One region of the Actinomadura sp. NPDC049753 genome, then DNA from elsewhere that is predicted to be linked to it. Evidence: predicted binding sites of a transcription regulator. Region 1 holds the regulator's gene; each other region holds the start of a gene.
The links. The regulator HrcA, encoded in region 1, represses chaperone genes, less so after heat shock. The targets are predictions, from matches to a motif close to TTGGCACTCTCNNNNNGAGAGTGCCAA.
Positions count from the first base shown of each region.

Region 1 (6,363 bases):
AGCGGCCGCGCGGGGACCAGCGCGTCCCCGCGCCGGCGAAGTCCGAGCGCCGCTCGGCGCCCGCGTCGTCCACCAGCACCCAGTGCCAGCCGTCCGGCTCGCCGCGCAGCAGCACCCGGGCGGGAACGCGTCCCCGGCCGGTCGCACCCTCATTTCGCATCCCGACGACCTTATCCGTATTCGTTGCGGCTCCTCAGGCGGTCGGCGGCGCAAGTCGCGCCGGTCGGCCGCGACACGGCGGCGGCTGCTTGGCATGGGCGCCGATGGCGGTACGGTCGGACGGGTACGGCGCCTTGATCAACCGAACCCGGCCGACCTCGCGGAGGCAGCGTGACCCACCCCGACCAGGTTCTGCGTTCCGAGAAGGAGCGGGAGACGGTGAACGGCGCCGTGCGCGCGCTGCGTTCGGCCGCCCCCGCGGGCTGGCAGCGGCTCGACTTCGAGTTCCGCGCGACGGTCGGCATCGACAGCGCCTCCTTCGAGGTCGAAGGTCCGGGCGGCGGGCGCCGCACGGCCCTGCCCCCGGGCCAGGCCGTCGGGAAGATGGACGAACTGCGCCGCGTCATGTACCGGGCCGACAAGGGCGCCTGGTTCACCGCGCGCCTCCAGGTCGAGCGCTCCGGCCACTTCAGCGCCGAGTTCGACTACGACGGCGAGCCCGACTTCACCCCGCCGCTGGCCCCGTCCGCGTACGTCCAGGACCTCGACCGCTTCCCCCGCGCGGCCGAGCACATCCCCGACTGGCTCCGCGACAAGCTCGGGGACGCCTGACCGCCCGGTCGAAGCAGGCCGCGGAGCGGGGCAGACTTGGAAGGTGCCCTCGACGCTTCCTGATGGCGATCCCGTACCGGCCGACGGTGCGCTGCCCGGCAATGCCCTGGACGGCCTCGGAAAGCGCCCGTTCGCGTTCTACGTGCATGTGCCCTTCTGCGTGACCCGGTGCGGGTACTGCGACTTCAACACCTACACGGCGACGGAGCTGGGCCCAGGGGCGAGCCGCGACTCCTACGCCGACACCGCGATCCGCGAGGTCCGCATGGCCCGGCGAGTGCTGGGGGACGTGGACCTGCCCGTGGAGACCGTCTTCGTGGGCGGCGGCACACCGACCCTTCTCCCGCCGGACGACCTGGGCCGCGTCCTTTCCGCCATCGACGCCGAGTTCGGGCTCGCCCCGGGCGCGGAGGTCACCACCGAGGCCAATCCGGAGTCGGTGGACGAGGCGTACATCGCCGGACTCCGCGAAGCCGGCTTCACGCGCGTCTCCTACGGCATGCAGAGCGCGCGCGAGCACGTCCTGGCCGTCCTGGAACGCGCGCACACGCCCGGACGCGTCCCGCAGGTCGTCGAGTGGACGCGCAAGGCGGGGTTCGAGCACATCAACCTCGACCTCATCTACGGAACGCCAGGGGAGACCGACGACGACTGGAGGGGCTCCCTGGAGGCGGCCCTGGCGGCCGAGCCCGACCATGTGTCCGCCTACGCCCTCATCGTCGAGGAGGGCACCCGGCTGGCGGCGCAGGTGAGGCGCGGCGAGCTGACCGCCCCCGACGACGACGCCATGGCCGACCGCTACCTGATCGCCGACGAGCTGCTCAGCGGCCACGGCCTGCACTGGTACGAGATCTCCAACTGGGCCGCCGACCCCCGCGCCGCGTGCCGGCACAACATGCTCTACTGGACGGGCGCCGACTGGTGGGGCGTCGGCCCAGGAGCCCACAGCCACGTGGGCGGCACCCGCTGGTGGAACGTCAAGCACCCCGCCGCCTACGCCGCCCGCCTCGCCGAGGGCACCACCCCCGCCCACGCCAGAGAGATCCTCACCGACGACGACCGGCACATCGAACGCGTCATGCTCGAACTGCGCCTCGCCCAGGGCTGCCCCGCCCATCTCCTGGACGACGGCGCCGCCCGCAGAGCGATAGCCGACGGCCTGGTCGAACCCGCCCCCTACGAGCAGGGCCGAGCAGTCCTCACCCTCAAGGGCCGCCTCCTGGCCGACGCGGTAGTCCGAGCCCTCACCTGACCAGCGCCGACCGGAACCACGCCACGCGCCGAGGGGTGAAAGGCGCTCCATCCCTCTTGGATGTGCCACATCATGACGCTCTCGGAGTTGAGCTGAGCCGGGGCACGGGTCGGGCGGCCGGAGCGACACGTCACGAACCCGCACGGGCACGGAAACCAAGCACCGTGGCGGGAGGATCGCCCGGCTCGCAACGGGGGTTCCAGGGGGTCGCCCCCCTGGGCTAGCCAGTCACGAAGTCGATGAGTTCCTCCACGCGGCCGAGGAGGGCGGGCTCCAGGTCGGTGTAGGCGTTCACCGAGCCGAGGATGCGTTTCCAGGCGGCGCCCGTGTCGTCGCCCCAGCCGAGTTCGGCGATCACGCCTTCCTTCCAGGGGACGCCGCGGGGGATGCGGGGCCAGGCGCGGATGCCGACGGCCGCGGGCTTGACGGCCTCCCAGATGTCGATGAACGGGTGGCCGGTGACGAGGACGTGCGGCGAGGTGACCCGGGCGGCGATCCGCGACTCCTTGGACCCCTCCACGAGGTGGTCGACCAGGACGCCGAGGCGCCGTCCCTCCTCGGGGGCGAACTCCTCGACGATGGCGGGCAGGTCGTCGACGCCTTCGAGGTACTCGACGACGACGCCCTCGACGCGCAGGTCGTGGCCCCAGATCTTCTCGACCAGCTCGGCGTCGTGGAGGCCCTCCACGTAGATGCGGCTCTCCTTGGCGACCTGCGCCCGCAGGCCCCGGACGGCGATCGACCCCGAGGCCGACCGGGCCGGGCCCGCGGGCGCGGCGGCCGGCCGCACGAGGGTGACCGGTTTCCCGTCGATGAGGAACCCGGACCTGGTCAGCGGGAACACCCGGCGCTTGCCGAACCGGTCCTCCAGGGTGACGCCGAACTTGTCGCAGCCGACCACGGCGCCGCAGAAACCGCTGTCGGGATCCTCGGCGACCAGGCCGGGCTCGGCGGGCACCTCCGGGATCTGGCCCTTGCGGGGCCTGCGCCAGTCGCCGCCCAGCACGTCGTTTCCGTAGTTCTTACTCCGCACAGATCCGCACATTAACCGGGCGGGACGCTCCCGCGGCGCCGCCCCGCGTTCTTCGGCGTGGCGCCGGTTTCCCGGCCGGATAGGATCACGCAGCCATGCGGAGAGTGCGGGGGCGCTCCAGTCGAGCCGTCCGGGCCGTAGACTTGGCACTCGAAAGCAAGGAGTGCCAGTGGCACGGACCGGCCGGACGAAGGAGGTGACATCGTGCTGGACGACCGGAAACTAGCGGTCCTGCGCGCCATCGTCGAGGACTACGTCTCCACCAACGAGCCGGTGGGATCCAAGGCGCTGGCCGACCGGCACAACCTCGGGGTGTCGCCCGCGACCATCCGCAACGACATGGCGGTGCTGGAGGAGCAGGGCTACATCGCCCAGCCCCACACCAGCGCCGGGCGCGTCCCCACCGACAAGGGCTACCGGCTGTTCGTCGACCGGCTGTCCACGATCAAGCCGCTGTCGGTCGCCGAGCGCCGCGCGATCGAGACGTTCCTGTCGGGGGCCTACGACCTCGACGACGTCGTCGGCCGGACGGTGCGGCTGCTCGCGCAGCTGACCCGGCAGGTCGCGGTGGTGCAGTACCCGTCGCTGACCCGCTCGGCGGTCCGGCACGTGGAGCTGGTCCCGGTGGCGGAGGGGCGGCTGCTGCTCGTCCTGATCACCAACACCGGCCGGGTCGAGCAGCGCGTCATCGAGACCGGGCAGATCTCCGAGGAATCGATCGGCCACCTGCGGGCGTTGCTCAACACGTGCCTGGACGGGCTCGGCTTCGGCGAGGTCCCTGCGGCCGTGGCGGACCTGCCCGACAAGGTGGGCCCGGAGGAGCGGCCGGTGGCGGCGGCGGTCCTGTCGGTCCTGCTGGAGACGCTCGTCGAGAAGCACGAGGAGAAGATCGTTTTCGCCGGGGCGGCCAACCTCGCCGCCGTGGACTTCTCGCAGAGCCTGCGGGAGGTGCTGGTGGCGCTGGAGGAGCAGGTGGTCCTCATGCGGCTGCTCGGCGAGACCGGCGACTCCTCTACAGTTACGGTGCGGATCGGCACCGAGAACCCCGACCTGGGGCTCAAGTCGACCTCGGTCGTCGCCGCCGACTACGGGGTGGGCGACCTCACTCTGGCCCGGCTGGGAGTGCTCGGGCCGACACGCATGGATTACCCCAGCACGATGGGAGCGGTACGGGCAGTGGCACGCTACGTGGGACAGATCCTGGCGGGGTCGTAAGTGGCGAACGACTACTACGCGACCCTGGGCGTCCGGCGGGACGCCAGCGCCGACGAGGTCAAGAAGGCCTACCGCCGGCTCGCGCGGGAACTCCACCCGGACGTCAACCCGGATCCGGAGACCCAGGAGCGGTTCAAGGAGATCACCCAGGCCTACGAGGTGCTCTCCGACCCCAAGAAGCGCGAGATGTACGACCTCGGCGCGGACCCGTTCGCGTCCGCGGGCGGGGCCGGGGCCGGCGGGTTCGGCGGCGCCGGGTTCCCGTTCAGCGACATCATGGACGCCTTCTTCGGCACCGCGACCTCGCGGGGTCCGCGGTCGCGCGCCCGGCGCGGCCGCAACGCGACGCTGCGGGTCGAGCTCGACCTCGCCGAGACCGCGTTCGGCACCACCCGCGAGCTGTCCATCGACACGGCGGTCGCCTGCACGACCTGCGAGGGGTCGGGCTGCGCGCCCGGCACCCACCCGGAGACGTGTGAGACGTGCCACGGCCGTGGAGAGGTGCAGCAGGTCCAGCGCTCGTTCCTCGGCCAGGTCATGACGGCCCGGCCGTGCCCGGCGTGCGGCGGCTTCGGCTCGGTGATCCGCAACCCGTGCACCGAGTGCTCCGGCGACGGCCGGGTCCGCACGCGGCGCACCGTCAAGGTCAAGATCCCGGCCGGCGTGGAGAACGGCATCCACATCCAGCTCGCCGGCGAGGGCGAGATCGGCCCGGGCGGCGGCCCGCCCGGAGACCTGTTCCTGGAGATCGTGGAGAAGCCGCACCCGATCTTCGAGCGGGAGGGCGACGACCTGCACTGCACGGTCGAGATCCCGATGACGGCGGCGGCGCTCGGGACCAGCGTCACGATCGAGACGCTGGACGCCGCCGAGAGCGTCGACATCAAGCCCGGCACGCAGTCGGGGCAGGTCATCACGCTCTACAACCGGGGCGTCCGGCACCTCAACGAGAGCGGCCGCGGCGATCTGATGATCCACGTCAACGTGGAGACGCCGAACAAGCTCGACGAGGAGCAGGAGGAGCTGCTGCGGCGGCTCGCGGTGCTGCGCGGCGAGGAGCGCCCGCCCGGCAGGTTCGCCCCCGGGCAGCGCGGCGTGTTCTCGCGTCTCAAGGACGTCTTCAACCAGCACTGAAGCGCGGTGGCGGCGGCCTACGAGGAAGGCCGCCGCGGCGATTGAGGAGCAGGGTGGCAGCGATGAGCGACGTCCGCCGGAGCCCCGGTTCCCCCGGACGGCTCGGATGAGCCCGCCGGTCTTCCTCGCCGGGACGGCCGAGCTGGAACGCGACCGCGTCCTGTTGGACGGGCCCGAGGGCCGGCACGCGGCGGCCGTGCGGCGGCTGCGGCCGGGGGAGCGGGTCGACCTGACCGACGGCGAGGGCCTGCTGGCCGAATGCGTCGTCACCGCGGCCGACCGGGCGTCCCTCACGCTGGACGTGCTGGCCCGGCACCGGGAGCCCCCGCCCGCGCCCCGCCTCGTGGTCGTCCAGGCCCTCCCGAAGGGCGACAGGGGCGAGCTCGCGGTCGAGACCATGACCGAGGTCGGCGTGGACGAGATCGTCCCGTGGTCGGCGTCCCGGTGCGTCACCCGCTGGCGCCCGGAGCGGCGCGACAAGGCCCTCGGGCGCTGGCGCGCGACCGCCCGCGAGGCCGGCAAGCAGGCGCGGCGCGGTCGCCTGCCCGAGGTGGCGGAGCTGGAGTCCACCGAGGACGTCGCCGAGCGGATCGCCGGCGCGTCCCTGGCCCTGGTCCTGCACGAGGGGGCCGAGGCGCCGCTGAGCGCCGTGGAGCCGCCCGCGCGGGGCGACATCGTCCTCGTGGTCGGCCCCGAGGGCGGGATCAGCGAGGACGAGCTGGAACGCTTCGCCGCCGCGGGCGGGCGTCCCGCGCGGCTCGGCCCGACCGTCCTGCGCACCTCGACCGCGGGAGTCGCGGCGGCCAGCGTGCTGCTGGCCGCCACCGGCCGCTGGTAGCGCCGGCGGGCGCCGTCACGGGGTGGTGGCGGGGTTCTGCTCGGTCGTCACCGCGGGCTCGCTCGTCGCGGACTGCGTCGGCTGCTCGGTGGGCTTGCTCGGCGCCTCGGGCGTCGTGGA
Region 1 is NZ_JBFARL010000009.1:9,612-15,974, reverse strand. Features, by position in the region: gene AB0K37_RS04315 (hypothetical protein) at 1-160, opposite strand, end outside; gene AB0K37_RS04310 (hypothetical protein) at 331-771, shown strand; gene hemW (radical SAM family heme chaperone HemW) at 815-2,023, shown strand; gene AB0K37_RS04300 (DUF3097 domain-containing protein) at 2,244-3,056, opposite strand; gene hrcA (heat-inducible transcriptional repressor HrcA) at 3,261-4,271, shown strand; gene dnaJ (molecular chaperone DnaJ) at 4,272-5,405, shown strand; gene AB0K37_RS04285 (16S rRNA (uracil(1498)-N(3))-methyltransferase) at 5,512-6,243, shown strand; gene AB0K37_RS04280 (hypothetical protein) at 6,259-6,363, opposite strand, start outside.

Region 2 (6,363 bases), on a different contig from region 1:
TCGTCGCCGCGAAGGTGCACTTCTCCGACGACATCAGCGCCGACGAGGCCGAGGACGTCGCCGGCGAGATAGACCGGCGGCTCCGCGGGCGCGTCCCGACCGTCCGGCACGTGTTCCTCGACCCGACCCAACGGGTGATCAAGACACCCGCGGGGTAACGTCTCAATCGCTGGACCCGCCTGTCTGGCATCCGGTCAGTTCATGTAAAGTCACGCATACGAGTTCAAAGCTCGTGATCGACAACTTCATACCGCTCATCCAGAGGGGTGGAGGGACCGGCCCTGCGAAGCCCCGGCAACCACCTGGCTGCGGCGCGTCGCGATCCTGCGAGGCCGGCCGGGAGATGGTGCCAACTCCGGCCTGCGACCAAGGTGGCGCAGGGAAGATGGGGAGAAAGGCCTCGCCCTCATGGCACTCACGCCTGCCACAGACCTCGGACCGGCTACCGCTCTCGTCTGCCGCGAATGCGGCTCGTCCCGCGACCTCGGACCCTTCTACGCGTGTGAAGAGTGTTTCGGCCCCCTGGAGATCGCCTACGACTTCGGCGGCGTCACCCGGGAGTCCATCGAGTCCGGGCCGCGCAACATCTGGCGGTACCGCGGGCTGCTGCCCGTCCCGTCCAACGTCGCCGACACCCCGAACACCGAGCCGGGCCTGACCCGCCTCGTCCGCGCCGACAACCTCGCGGAGAGCCTCGGCCTGCAGAGCCTGTGGGTGAAGGACGACAGCGGGAACCCGACCCACTCGTTCAAGGACCGCGTCGTCGCCGTGGCGCTCGCCGCCGCCCGCGAACTGGGCTTCAAGGTGCTGGCCTGCCCGTCCACCGGGAACCTCGCCAACGCCGTCGCCGCCGCGGCGGCCCGCGCCGGGATCCGCAGCGCGGTGTTCGTCCCGTCGAACCTGGAGTCCCAGAAGATCATCACGACGGCCGTGTACGGCGGGACGTTCGTGACGGTCGACGGCAACTACGACGACGTCAACCGGCTCGCGTCCGAGATCGCGGGCGAGCAGGACGACTGGGCGTTCGTCAACGTCAACGTACGCCCCTACTACGCCGAGGGCTCCAAGACGCTCGGCTACGAGATCGCCGAGCAGCTCGGCTGGCGGCTGCCCGACCAGATCGTCGTGCCGGTCGCGTCCGGCTCCCAGCTCACCAAGATCGACAAGGCGTTCCAGGAGCTGATCAAGCTGGGCCTGGTGGAGGAGAAGCCGTACCGCGTCTTCGGCGCCCAGGCCTCCGGGTGCGACCCGGTCGCCGCCGCGTTCAAGGCGGGCCACGACGTCGTCCGCCCGGTGAAACCCGACACGATCGCCAAGTCCCTCGCCATCGGCAACCCCGCCGACGGCCCCTACGTCCTGGACGTGGCCCGCCGCACCGGCGGCGCCGTCGAGGACGTCACCGACGAGCAGGTCGTCGAGGGGATCCGGCTCCTGGCCCGCACCGAGGGCGTCTTCGGCGAGACGGCCGGCGGCGTCACCGTCGCGGCCCTGCGCAAGCTCGTCGAGGCAGGCTCCCTCGACCCGGGCGCCGAGACCGTGATCATCAACTCCGGGGACGGCCTGAAGACCCTGGACGCCGTCGCCCCGGTCGTCGCGCCGTCGGCGAACATCGCCCCGTCCCTGGAGGCGTTCCGCGCCGCGGGCCTCGCCTGAGAACGAAGGAGCAGCATGAGCAGCGTGTCCGTCCGTATCCCGACGATCCTGCGGACCTACACCGGGGGCGAGTCCGAGGTGAAGGCCGAGGGCGCGACCCTGCGCGCGGTCGTCGCCGACCTTGAGGCCAGCTACTCCGGCATCTCCGCCCGCATCCTGGACGACGCGGGCAAGATCCGCCGTTTCGTGAACGTCTACGTCGGGGACGAGGACGTCCGTTTCGCCGAGGGCCTCGACACCCCGACGCCCGAGGGCGCCCAGATCTCCATCATCCCCGCGGTGGCGGGCGGCTGACGTCCGTCTCGTCCGCGAAGCCCCGGCACGTCCACCGTGCCGGGGCTTTTCCGTGCGCATGTGGCCGATTCCCCCTTCTGCGGAACGCGATTGCCCCGGTGGATGCTGGATTGGGAAACTGTTCTTCCCGTCCGGCCAAACGCATATGGACAAAGCTTTAGCGAGCGCCAGTTTCGCGGCTTTGATCTTGATCACCGCCTCTCCGTCACTTGGGTTTCTCGCTGGCCGCGCCCTGGAAGATTGATCCCGGAGTGGCGCTCCCTGGGGCGCCGATCGGCATACGAGAGTGAGGAAAGGCATGAAGCGCATTTTGCGCACGATGGCCGTTACCGGCATAACGATGGGGGCGGCCGTCCTCGCGGCTCCATCGGCGATGGCCGACATCAACTTCTACAAGGTGGAGAAGGCGTACGTGGGGCACAACGGCTCCACGTACATCACCGAAAAGGGTCCGGGCGACCTGATCTACACCGACATCAACAAGTCGCCCAAGGCCGCGCCGGTGATCGGGAACAAGCCGGTGAAGACCGGTGACATCACCACGAAGCTCCACGGCGGGAAGCACAACACGGCCGTCACGGGCGTCGAGGGCTCCGAGCAGGAGGCCACCAAGGTCGCCCTCGCCAAGGCGGCCGAGCACCAGGCCGCCGAGCAGCAGGCGGCTCCTCAGGAGGCCGCTCCGCAGCAGGAGTCGCTGCAGGCGGCGCCGGAGCAGAACGCCGAGCAGGCCGCCCCGCAGCAGGGCGAGCAGCAGGCCGCTCCGCAGCAGGAGGCCCAGCAGGCTGCTCCGCAGCAGGGCGAGCAGCAGGCCGCGCCGGAGCAGAACGCCGAGCAGGCCGCTCCGCAGCAGGACGCGCAGCAGGCCGCGCCGGAGCAGCAGGCCGCGCCGGAGCAGCAGGCCGCGCCGGAGCAGCAGGCCGCGCCGGAGCAGCAGGCCGCTCCGGAGCAGCAGGCCGCGCCGGAGCAGCAGGCCGACGCCAACGCTCCGCAGGCCGGGCAGCGGCTGGCCACCACGGGGGACCGCCCCGAGCCGGTGCACGTCCACGCGGCCAAGAAGGCGATCGTCGGCCAGAACGGCCCCGTCGCCAACATCGAGAAGGGCCCGGGCGACGCGATCTTCACGAACCTCAGCGGATCGCCCCGCTCGACCGTCTACGCCGGCAACAGCGCGACGATGACCGGGCCCATCACCAGCCACATCCACGGCGGGAAGCACAACACCGTGATCAACGCGGTCGAGGGCCCCGAGCAGGAGTCCACCAAGCGGTGAACCTCGGTTCCTAGCAGAACACCGAAGCACCACGGCCGCTCCGGCCCGGTCACGCATCGACGCCGGAGCGGCCGCCCAATGTCCGGACCCGTTTGCGGCGGCCTTTTGCCCGGGACCGAAAGAACATCCTCACCATTCGCCATACTCCATGAAAGCGGCCCAATGGGCCGTGGTGATCCCCGGCGCATCAGGCCGCCGCAAACGTTGTCGCACCGACAGAACCGGCACCAACGGCCCGTGACGAAGAAATTCCGCGGAAGCGGCGGCACGGGCCGCCGCCGGTGCAATGGCACGCGAAATGGGTGGCCCCGACGACACCCGCCCTCACCGGAAGGCGAGACCTCGGTGTCCGCCAGTAACAGGGGGCGCCCGCCCGCGCCACGTGGGAGCGGTGGGCCGTCCGCGCTACCGCCGGTGGCGTCCCGCAGGGGCTCGTCCCACCGGCCCGTTTCGACCTGGCCAGTCACCGGCAGCGGCACAGGCGGTCCTCGATGGCGTGAACCGGGGAAAGCCGGAGCCCGACGGCCGGCGCTGGGCTGTCATCCCCATCGAGAGCCTCTCCCGCGCGGAGGCAGAGCTGCTGCAGCCGGCCCGGACACGGAGTGCTCGCACCGGCGGAGCAACGACCGACGTTCCCTGCGCTCGGGCGGCACCTGCTCAGGCAGAACGAAAGCGGTACGGGGAGGTGACCGGCTCATGGCGGGGCGGTGGTTCGGCTGCTCTTCGGGGAACGGCTCCTGGCGGCCGTCCGCGCTGACGTGACCCTCCGGCGCAGGTCAGAGCACTTCCGAGCAGGCCGACGAGACGTGTGCGGCGGTGATGTGTGGCGCTTGCACTCGACGGGGTAGAGTGCTAAACAAGCATTGGCACTCTGCTGTGGAGAGTGACAACTTCACACAGTCATGGGTCGGGGCGATGAGGCCTCAGGCCGGCGGCGGAATGGAAGTCGTCGGCGGGGCCGTCCGTCGCGGGCGTCGGCTCGATCCGTCTAAGCCACCTTGTTCCGGGAGGACTGGAGCCTATGGCTGCAAAGATGATCGCGTTCGACGAGGAGGCCCGCCGCGGTCTCGAGCGCGGCATGAACCAGCTCGCCGACGCCGTGAAGGTGACCCTTGGTCCCAAGGGCCGCAACGTCGTGCTGGAGAAGAAGTGGGGCGCCCCCACGATCACCAACGACGGTGTGTCGATCGCCAAGGAGATCGAGCTCGAGGACGCGTGGGAGAAGATCGGCGCGGAGCTCGTCAAGGAAGTAGCGAAGAAGACCGACGACGTCGCGGGTGACGGCACCACCACCGCCACCGTGCTGGCCCAGGCGCTGGTGCGCGAGGGTCTGCGCAACGTGGCCGCCGGTGCGAACCCGATGTCGCTGAAGCGCGGCATCGAGGCCGCCGTCGAGCGGGTGAGCGAGGAGCTGTCCAAGCTCGCCAAGGACGTGGAGACCAAGGAGCAGATCGCCTCCACGGCGTCCATCTCCGCGGGCGACCCGCAGATCGGCGAGATGATCGCCGAGGCGATGGACAAGGTCGGCAAGGAAGGCGTCATCACGGTCGAGGAGAGCCAGACCTTCGGTCTGGAGCTCGAGCTGACCGAGGGGATGCGCTTCGACAAGGGCTACATCTCGCACTACTTCGTGACCGACCCCGAGCGGATGGAGGCGGTCCTCGAGGACCCGTACATCCTGATCGTTCAGGGCAAGGCGTCGGCGAACAAGGACCTGCTGCCCGTCCTCGAGGGCGTCATGCAGTCCGGCAAGCCGCTGCTGATCATCGCGGAGGACGTCGAGGGCGAGGCCCTGGCCACCCTGGTCGTCAACAAGATCCGCGGTATCTTCAAGTCCGTGGCCGTGAAGGCGCCGGGCTTCGGCGACCGCCGCAAGGCCATGCTGGGCGACATCGCCACGCTGACCGGCGGCCAGGTCATCAGCGAGGACGTGGGTCTCAAGCTGGAGAACACCACGACCGAGATGCTGGGCCGCGCCCGCAAGGTCGTCATCACCAAGGACGAGACCACCATCGTGGACGGCGCCGGTGACGCCAACGAGATCGCGGGCCGGGTCAACCAGATCCGCACCGAGATCGACAACACCGACTCCGACTACGACCGCGAGAAGCTCCAGGAGCGCCTGGCCAAGCTCGCGGGCGGTGTCGCGGTCATCAAGGCCGGCGCCGCGACGGAGGTCGAGCTCAAGGAGCGCAAGCACCGCATCGAGGACGCCGTCCGCAACGCGAAGGCCGCGGTCGAGGAGGGCATCGTCCCCGGTGGCGGCGTGGCGCTGCTGCAGGCCGGCACCAAGGCGTTCGACAAGCTGGAGCTGTCGGGCGACGAGGCCACCGGTGCGAACATCGTCAAGCGCGCTCTCGAGGAGCCGCTGAAGCAGATCGCCGTCAACGCCGGCCTTGAGGGCGGCGTCGTGGTGGAGCGGGTCCGTAACCTGACCCCGGGCGAGGGCCTGAACGCCGCCACCGGCGAGTACGTCAACATGTTCGAGTCGGGGATCCTCGACCCGGCCAAGGTGACCCGGTCCGCGCTGCAGAACGCCTCGTCGATCGCCGCGCTGTTCCTCACCACCGAGGCCGTCATCGCCGAGAAGCCCGAGAAGAACCCGGCCCCGGCGGGCGGCATGCCCGACGCCGGCGGCATGGACTTCTGAGCAGGTCCACGGTTCGCACTTCCGAGTGCATGTGAAAGGGGCGGTTCCTTCGGGGACCGCCCCTTTCCGTGTCCGCGAAGCCCGGTGCGGGCCGAAGCCCCGGTCCGGGCGGGGCGACGCTCCATGGGGCCCGTAGGGACGCCGGAGATGTCCGTGGGGATGTTCGGGGCACGCCGGGCCGAAAGAAGAATGTTTCTCGGACGGCCACCCCGGGCCGCGCCGCTGCAGGTCAGTGAGCCGGGCGCGGGCGCGGCGGTTCCGGCGGGCGGAGACGGGCGCACAAAGTGCTTCCCCTGCGGGCCCGGCGCTTGGCAGGATCGCCGGTTGGAGGGCGTGCCGCCGAGGACGCGGGCGCCGGCGAAGTGAACAGTGAGGCGGTCGCCGATGCGGCCGACGAGGCAGGAGAACACGTGAGCGAAGTGTTCAGCTCCCCGGTGCTCAGGGTCGAACAGCCTCGCAGGGGACCGTTGGCCAAGTCGCGGTACAAGGTGCTGGA
Region 2 is NZ_JBFARL010000152.1:11,862-18,224, forward strand. Features, by position in the region: gene AB0K37_RS30210 (cation diffusion facilitator family transporter) at 1-158, shown strand, start outside; SAM riboswitch class I at 252-392, shown strand; gene thrC (threonine synthase) at 409-1,653, shown strand; gene AB0K37_RS30220 (MoaD/ThiS family protein) at 1,669-1,947, shown strand; gene AB0K37_RS30225 (hypothetical protein) at 2,246-3,217, shown strand; gene groL (chaperonin GroEL) at 4,239-5,867, shown strand; gene AB0K37_RS30235 (phospholipid scramblase-related protein) at 6,278-6,363, shown strand, end outside.
Region 2: groL (chaperonin GroEL) is a predicted target of HrcA. The motif match lies at 4,081-4,107, and genes of this name have one in related genera.

Region 3 (6,363 bases), on a different contig from region 1:
GCGGGCATGTCGGCGAGGGTGCGCAGCGCGTCGGTCAGCTGGATCTCGCCGCCGCGGCCGGGCGGGGTCTTCTCCAGGACGTCGAACACCGCGGGGTCGCAGACGTAGCGGCCGATGATGATCCAGTTGCTGGGGGCCTCCTCGGCGGCGGGCTTCTCCACGAGGTCGGAGATGCGGACGACGTCGTCCTCGTCCGTCGCCTCGATGGCCGCGCACCCGTACGCCGACACCTGGTCGGGCTCGACCTCCATCAGCGCGATGACGCTGCCGCCGTGCTGGCCGCGCACCTCGATCATCCGCTGCAGCAGCTTGTCGCGGGCGTCGATCATGTCGTCGCCGAGCAGCACCGCGAACGGCTCGCGGCCGACGTGCTGGCGGGCGCAGTGCACCGCGTGCCCGAGGCCGCGCGGCTCGCCCTGCCGGACGTAGTGCATGATCGCCAGATCGCTGGACTCGTGCACGGCCTCCAGGCGCTCGTCGTCGCCCTTGGCGCGCAGCGCCTCCTCCAGCTCGTAGGCTCGGTCGAAGTGGTCCTCGATGGACCGTTTGCTGCGCCCGGTGATCATGAGGACGTCGGACAGCCCGGCGTCGACCGCCTCCTCGACGACGTACTGGATCGCCGGTTTGTCGACGATGGGCAGCATTTCCTTGGGAGTCGCCTTGGTCGCGGGCAAGAATCGGGTACCGAGGCCGGCCGCCGGGACGACCGCTTTGAGCACTGGTGCAATGTCGGCCATATACACGACCCTAGCCATCCGCGAGGACCACAGCGTGCACCCCACCGCCACGAAGACCGGCCTCCGGGCCGAACTGCTCGCACGACGTGCGGCGATGCCGCCCGAGACGCGCTCCGGCGCGGCGCGCCCGATCCGGGACGCGCTGCTGTCGCTCCCGGAGGTGGAGATGGCCGGGACAGTCGCGGCCTATGTCTCCATAGGCGACGAGCCGGACACGCGGAGCCTGCTCTTCGCGCTGTGGAAGCGCGGGACGTACGTGCTGGTCCCCCGGCTGCTCCCGGACGGCGACCTCGACTGGGCGTCCTACGAGGGCCCCGACTCGCTCGTCCCGGGGGCGCGGGGTTGCCTGGAGTCGTCCGAGCCGCCGCGCGGCCCCGGCGCCGTGGCCAGCGCGGACGTCGTGCTGGTGCCCGCGGTGGCGGTCGACCGGTCGGGCGTGCGCCTCGGCCGCGGCGGCGGCTCCTACGACCGGGCGCTCGCGCGCGTGGGCCCGGCGATCCTCACCGCCGCGCTGCTGTACGACGGCGAGCTGGTGGAAAGCGTGCCCGCCGAGCCGCACGACCAGCGCGTCCGGGCCGTGGTGACCCCGGCGCGGGGACTGGTCCGCCTGGGCTGACCTGCTCGGGGGCGGCGCCCTGCTCGTAGAGTGAGAGGGCCGAGATCGCGGACGGGGGACGCGGTCGAGCACGGCCTGACGGGAGGTAAGAGATGACGGCGCCGTGGCGGATCCTTTCCCTGCCCCCGATCGCGGACGAGATCGTCCGAGGGCTGTTCGCGCCGCTGGGAGACGCCGCCGAGGTCACGTTCCCGCAGACCAGGGACCGGGCGGGCCTGCTCGCCGCGCTCGCCGGCGCCGACCTGGTGATCGGCGACTTCACCGGCCGGCTGGCACTGGACGCGGAGGCCGTGGCGGCGGCGCCGCGGGTGTCGTTCGTCCAGATGCCCGCGGTCGGGATCGACAGCATCGACGTCGCGGCGTGGGCGGCCGCGGGCGTGCCGGTGGCGAACGCGGCGGGCTTCAACGCGCGCGGGGTCGCCGAGTGGGCGGTCGGCGCGGCGTTCGCGCTGTGCCGCAACCTCGTGCGGGGCGACCGGGCCGTCCGCGCGGGCGGATGGCCGCAGATGGAGATGGCGGCGCTCGGCCCGCGCGAGATCCACACGCAGCGGGTCGGCATCGTCGGGTTCGGCGCGATCGGCGCCGAGGCCGCGCGGCTGTTCGCGGCCCTGGGCTGCACGGTGTCGTACTGGACGAGGCGGCGGCGTCCCCAGGCGGCGGCGACGTACCGGGAGCTGGACGAGCTCATGGCGATGTCCGACATCCTCGTCATCGCCCTGCCGCTGACCGAGGAGACCGAGGGGCTGATCGGTCCGGAGCGTCTCGCCCTGCTGCCGGACAGGGCGCTGCTGGTGAACGTGGCGCGCGGGGGCATCGCGCCGGACGACGCCGTCCTCGCCGCGCTGGATTCGGGACGTCTGGCCGGGGCGGCCCTGGACGTGTTCGAGCAGGAGCCGCTTCCGCAGGGGCATCCGCTGCGTTCACGCGAGGACGTCCTGCTCTCGCCGCACGCGGCGGGGGCGTCCGTCCAGTCGCAGCTGAACCTGCTGGGGATGGTGCGCGACAACGTCACCGCGGCCGTTCAGGGACGAGACGTACAGAACGTAGTGAACGGGATCAATCCGCAGGTCACCCGGCGATAGCGGCTATCCCGGACACGCCATCCCTCAATCGTAAATATGCGATTCGTCCGCGAATCTGTAGGATTGCTAAACGATCAACTTTGACGACCCCGAAGGGTGGGATGTGCACCTCGACATCTGGCTACTCCTCGGGGCCACGCTCGTACTCAGCGCCATCATCGCGGTCCGGCTGTCGCACCAGGCGGGCCTTCCCACGCTGCTGGCGTACATGGGCCTCGGCCTTCTCATCGGCGAGTCCGGCCCCCTCCACATCCGGTTCGACAACGCGGAACTGGCCGAGACGCTCGGCCTCGCGGCCCTCGTGCTCATCCTCGCCGAGGGCGGCGTCACCACGAACTGGCGGCGCGTGCGGCCCTCGGTGCCGGCCGCGCTCAGCGTCTCCACCCTCGGCACCCTGATCAGCATCGTCGTCGTCGCGCTCGCCGCCATGTGGCTCGTCGGCCTGGAGTGGCGCCCGGCGTTCCTGCTGGCCGCCGTGCTCGCCCCCACCGACGCGGCCGCGGTGTTCTCGGTGCTGCGGCGGCTGCCCCTGCCGTCCCGGCTGACCGGCCTGCTGGAGGCCGAGTCCGGCTTCAACGACGCCCCGGTCGTGATCATCGTGGTCACGCTGAGCGCCCACACCGCCGTCCCCAACATGGCCGAACTGCTCGGCGTCATGGTCTACGAGCTGGTCGCGGGCGGCATCGTCGGCGTCGCCATCGGCTGGCTGGGCGCGCAGGCGCTGCGCCGCGTCGCGCTCCCCGCGTCCGGCCTCTACCCCATCGCCGTGCTGTCGCTGTCCGTCGGCTCCTACGGGGCCGCCTCCCTGATGCACGCCAGCGGGTTCCTCGCCGTCTACGTCAGCGCCCTCGTCCTCGGGAACGCGCGGCTTCCGCACCGTCCCGCCACGCGGGGCTTCGCCGAGGGCGTCGGCTGGCTCGCCCAGATCGGGCTGTTCGTGATGCTGGGCCTGCTGGCCGATCCCGGCGACCTCCCGGGCCAGATCCTGCCGGCGCTCGTCATCGGCTTCATCCTGCTGCTGGTGGCCCGCCCCCTGTCGGTCGTGCTCTCCACGATCGGGTTCCGGCTGTCGTGGGGCGAGAAGGTGTTCGCGTCCTGGGCGGGGCTGCGGGGCGCCGTCCCGATCGTCCTGGCCACCATTCCGATGGTCGCGGAAGTGGAGCACGCCGACCGGCTCTTCGCGATCGTGTTCAACATCGTCGTCGTGTTCACCCTGCTCCAGGGGCCGACGCTGCCGCTGGCCTCGCGGCTGTGCCGCCTCACGAGCGACGAGCAGACCCGCGAGCTGGACGTCGAGGCCGCGCCGCTGGAGGAGCTGCACGCCGACCTGCTGGAGGTGCGGATCCCCGGCGACTCGCTGATGAGCGGCGTGGAGATCTTCGAGCTGCGGCTGCCGCCCGGCGCGTCCATCACCCTCGTCGTGCGGGACGGGGCGAGCTTCGTGCCCGAGCCCACCACGCCCCTCCAGGCGGGCGACACCCTGCTGGTCGTGACCACCGCCGAGGTGCGCGAGGCCACCGAGCGCAGGCTCCGCGCGGTCAGCCGCAAGGGCAGGCTGGCGGGCTGGTTCGGCGAGAAGGGCCAGTGACCTGGGGACCCGCGGCGGCCGGGGCCCCACGGCGCGCCCCTGGCACGCGACGCGCCGCCGGGGAACATCCCGGGGGCGAATCCTGTTCCACGCATGGGTACCATTAGCAGTCGTCTAGAGTGAGTGCCAGTCCGGCCAGCGCCGGTCTGAGTCAGCGAGGAGGAACCGTGCCGACGTATCAGTACGTTTGCACCGAGTGCGGCGAGCCTCTAGAGGTCGTGCAGAAGTTCAGCGACGACGCGCTGACCGAGTGCCCGGCGTGCACCGGCAGGCTCCGCAAGGTCTTCTCCGCCGCGGGGATCATCTTCAAGGGCTCGGGCTTCTACCGCACCGACAGCCGCGGCTCCGGCAAGTCGTCCTCCACCGCGGGGGTCTCGTCGAACGGCTCGTCCAGCGGGTCGTCCAACGGCTCCTCCGGCGACTCGGGCGGCTCCTCGGGCGACTCCGCCAAGTCGAGCTCGTCCTCGTCGTCCTCCGACTCGTCGTCGTCCTCGTCGACCGGCAAGTCGTCCTCCGAAAAGGTCGCCTGACCTCCTAGGCATCTCCGCTCGCACCGGGGGATCCGTCCGGATCCCCCGGTCTTCGCCATGTCCGGAAGCCGTCGCCTACACCTTCAGAGGTAGGCGGCGGCTTTCTCTTGCGTCGGCCGGCGTAGCTGAAGTCGGTACCGACGCCGGAGGCGCGTCCGCACGCCTTTCGCGACCATGGAGAAGACAGGGAGCGCCCCCGCGACCCCGCGGTCCCGCCCCGGCGAGGTCTCCCCGTCACACGATTTGACTTAGCTCTATTTTAGAGAGACTCTTGTAGAGAGAGGCTTGCGACCCCGCATGCTTCCGACTCTCGCGTTATTACTTGACATCTCTCGCCCGACGAGAGACTCTTGCGCAAACGCGACATATCTTGATTCGCCCGGTGCACACAGGAGAGGAACCATGAGCGCACCTAGCCCGGCTCCCCCGAGGCCGCGGACCCACCGCCTGGCCGGACTGATCGCCGGAAGGCGCACCAAATGGGCCGTCCTGGCCCTGTGGGTCGTCCTGCTCGCCGCTCTCGGCCCCCTCGCCGGCAAGCTCGGCGACGTCGAGAAGAACGACGCCGCGTCCTGGCTGCCCGCCGGGGCCGAGTCCACCCGGGTCGTGGAGCTGGAGGACCGGTTCCGCAAGGACGAGACGATGCTCGCCGTCATCGTCTACGAGCGGTCCGGCGGAATCACCGCGGCCGACAAGGCCAAGGCCGAGTCCGACGTCGCCGCGTTCCAGAAACTGCCCGGAGCGCAGAAGGCGCAGGGGCCGTTCCCGTCCAAGGACGGCAAGGCCCTGCAGACCCTCGTTCCCCTGACGGACGAGGACCTCACCGCCGCCGTCGACCAGGCGCGCGACCTCGCCGAGCGCGGGCCCCCCGGACTGACCTCGCACGTCACCGGCCCCGCCGGCGGCGGCGCCGACCAGTTCGAGGTCTTCCAGAGCCTGGACGGCTTCCTGCTCATGGCCGCCGGTCTCGTCGTCATCGTCCTGCTGCTGTTCATCTACCGCAGCCCCGTCCTGTGGTTCGTCCCCGTGCTGAGCGCCGTCTTCGCCCTGGGGCTCGCCCAGTCGACCGTCTACCTGCTCGCCAAGTACGCCGACCTCACCGTCAACGGCCAGAGCGCCGGCATCCTCACCGTCCTCGTCTTCGGCGTCGCCACCGACTACGCCTTGCTGCTCGTCGCCCGCTACAGGGAAGAACTGCACCGGCACGAGGACCGGCACGAGGCCATGGCCTACGCGCTGCACCGCGCCGCGCCCGCCGTCATCGCCTCCGCCGCCACCGTGGCCGTCGGACTGCTGTGCCTGCTGCTCGCCGACATGAACTCCACCGCCGGCATGGGCCCCGTGGCCGCCGCGGGCGTCCTCACCGCGCTCGCCGCCATGACGACCCTCCTGCCCGCCCTCCTGGTCATCTGCGGCCGCTGGCTGTTCTGGCCGCTGATCCCCCGCTACGACGCCAAGTACCTCACGCCCGAGGCGTACGAGGCCGAGCACGGCGTCTGGAGCCGCGTCGCAGGGATCGTGGGCAAGCGCCCGCGCGCGCTCTGGGCCGTGACCATGCTCGGCCTCATCGTCCTCACGCTCGGGCTGGGCTCGCTCAAGGCGGACGGCCTGTCGGACGCCGGCCAGTTCACCGGCAAGCCCGACTCGGTGAAGGGCTCGGAGGTCATCGCGCGGCACTACGCCGCCGGGTCGGGCTCCCCCGCCCTCGTGATCGGCAAGGCCCCGGCGTCAGGCCAGATCGCCCAGGCCGTGCGCGGGACGCCGGGCGTCGCCGAAGTCAGCGCCCCCGTCACCACGGGCGGCCTGGTCA
Region 3 is NZ_JBFARL010000029.1:1,727-8,089, reverse strand. Features, by position in the region: gene galU (UTP--glucose-1-phosphate uridylyltransferase GalU) at 1-737, opposite strand, end outside; gene AB0K37_RS10880 (5-formyltetrahydrofolate cyclo-ligase) at 772-1,353, shown strand; gene AB0K37_RS10875 (NAD(P)-dependent oxidoreductase) at 1,446-2,435, shown strand; gene AB0K37_RS10870 (potassium/proton antiporter) at 2,539-4,023, shown strand; gene AB0K37_RS10865 (FmdB family zinc ribbon protein) at 4,191-4,553, shown strand; gene AB0K37_RS10860 (MMPL family transporter) at 4,956-6,363, shown strand, end outside.
Region 3: AB0K37_RS10865 (FmdB family zinc ribbon protein) is a predicted target of HrcA. The motif match lies at 4,127-4,153, and genes of this name have one in related genera.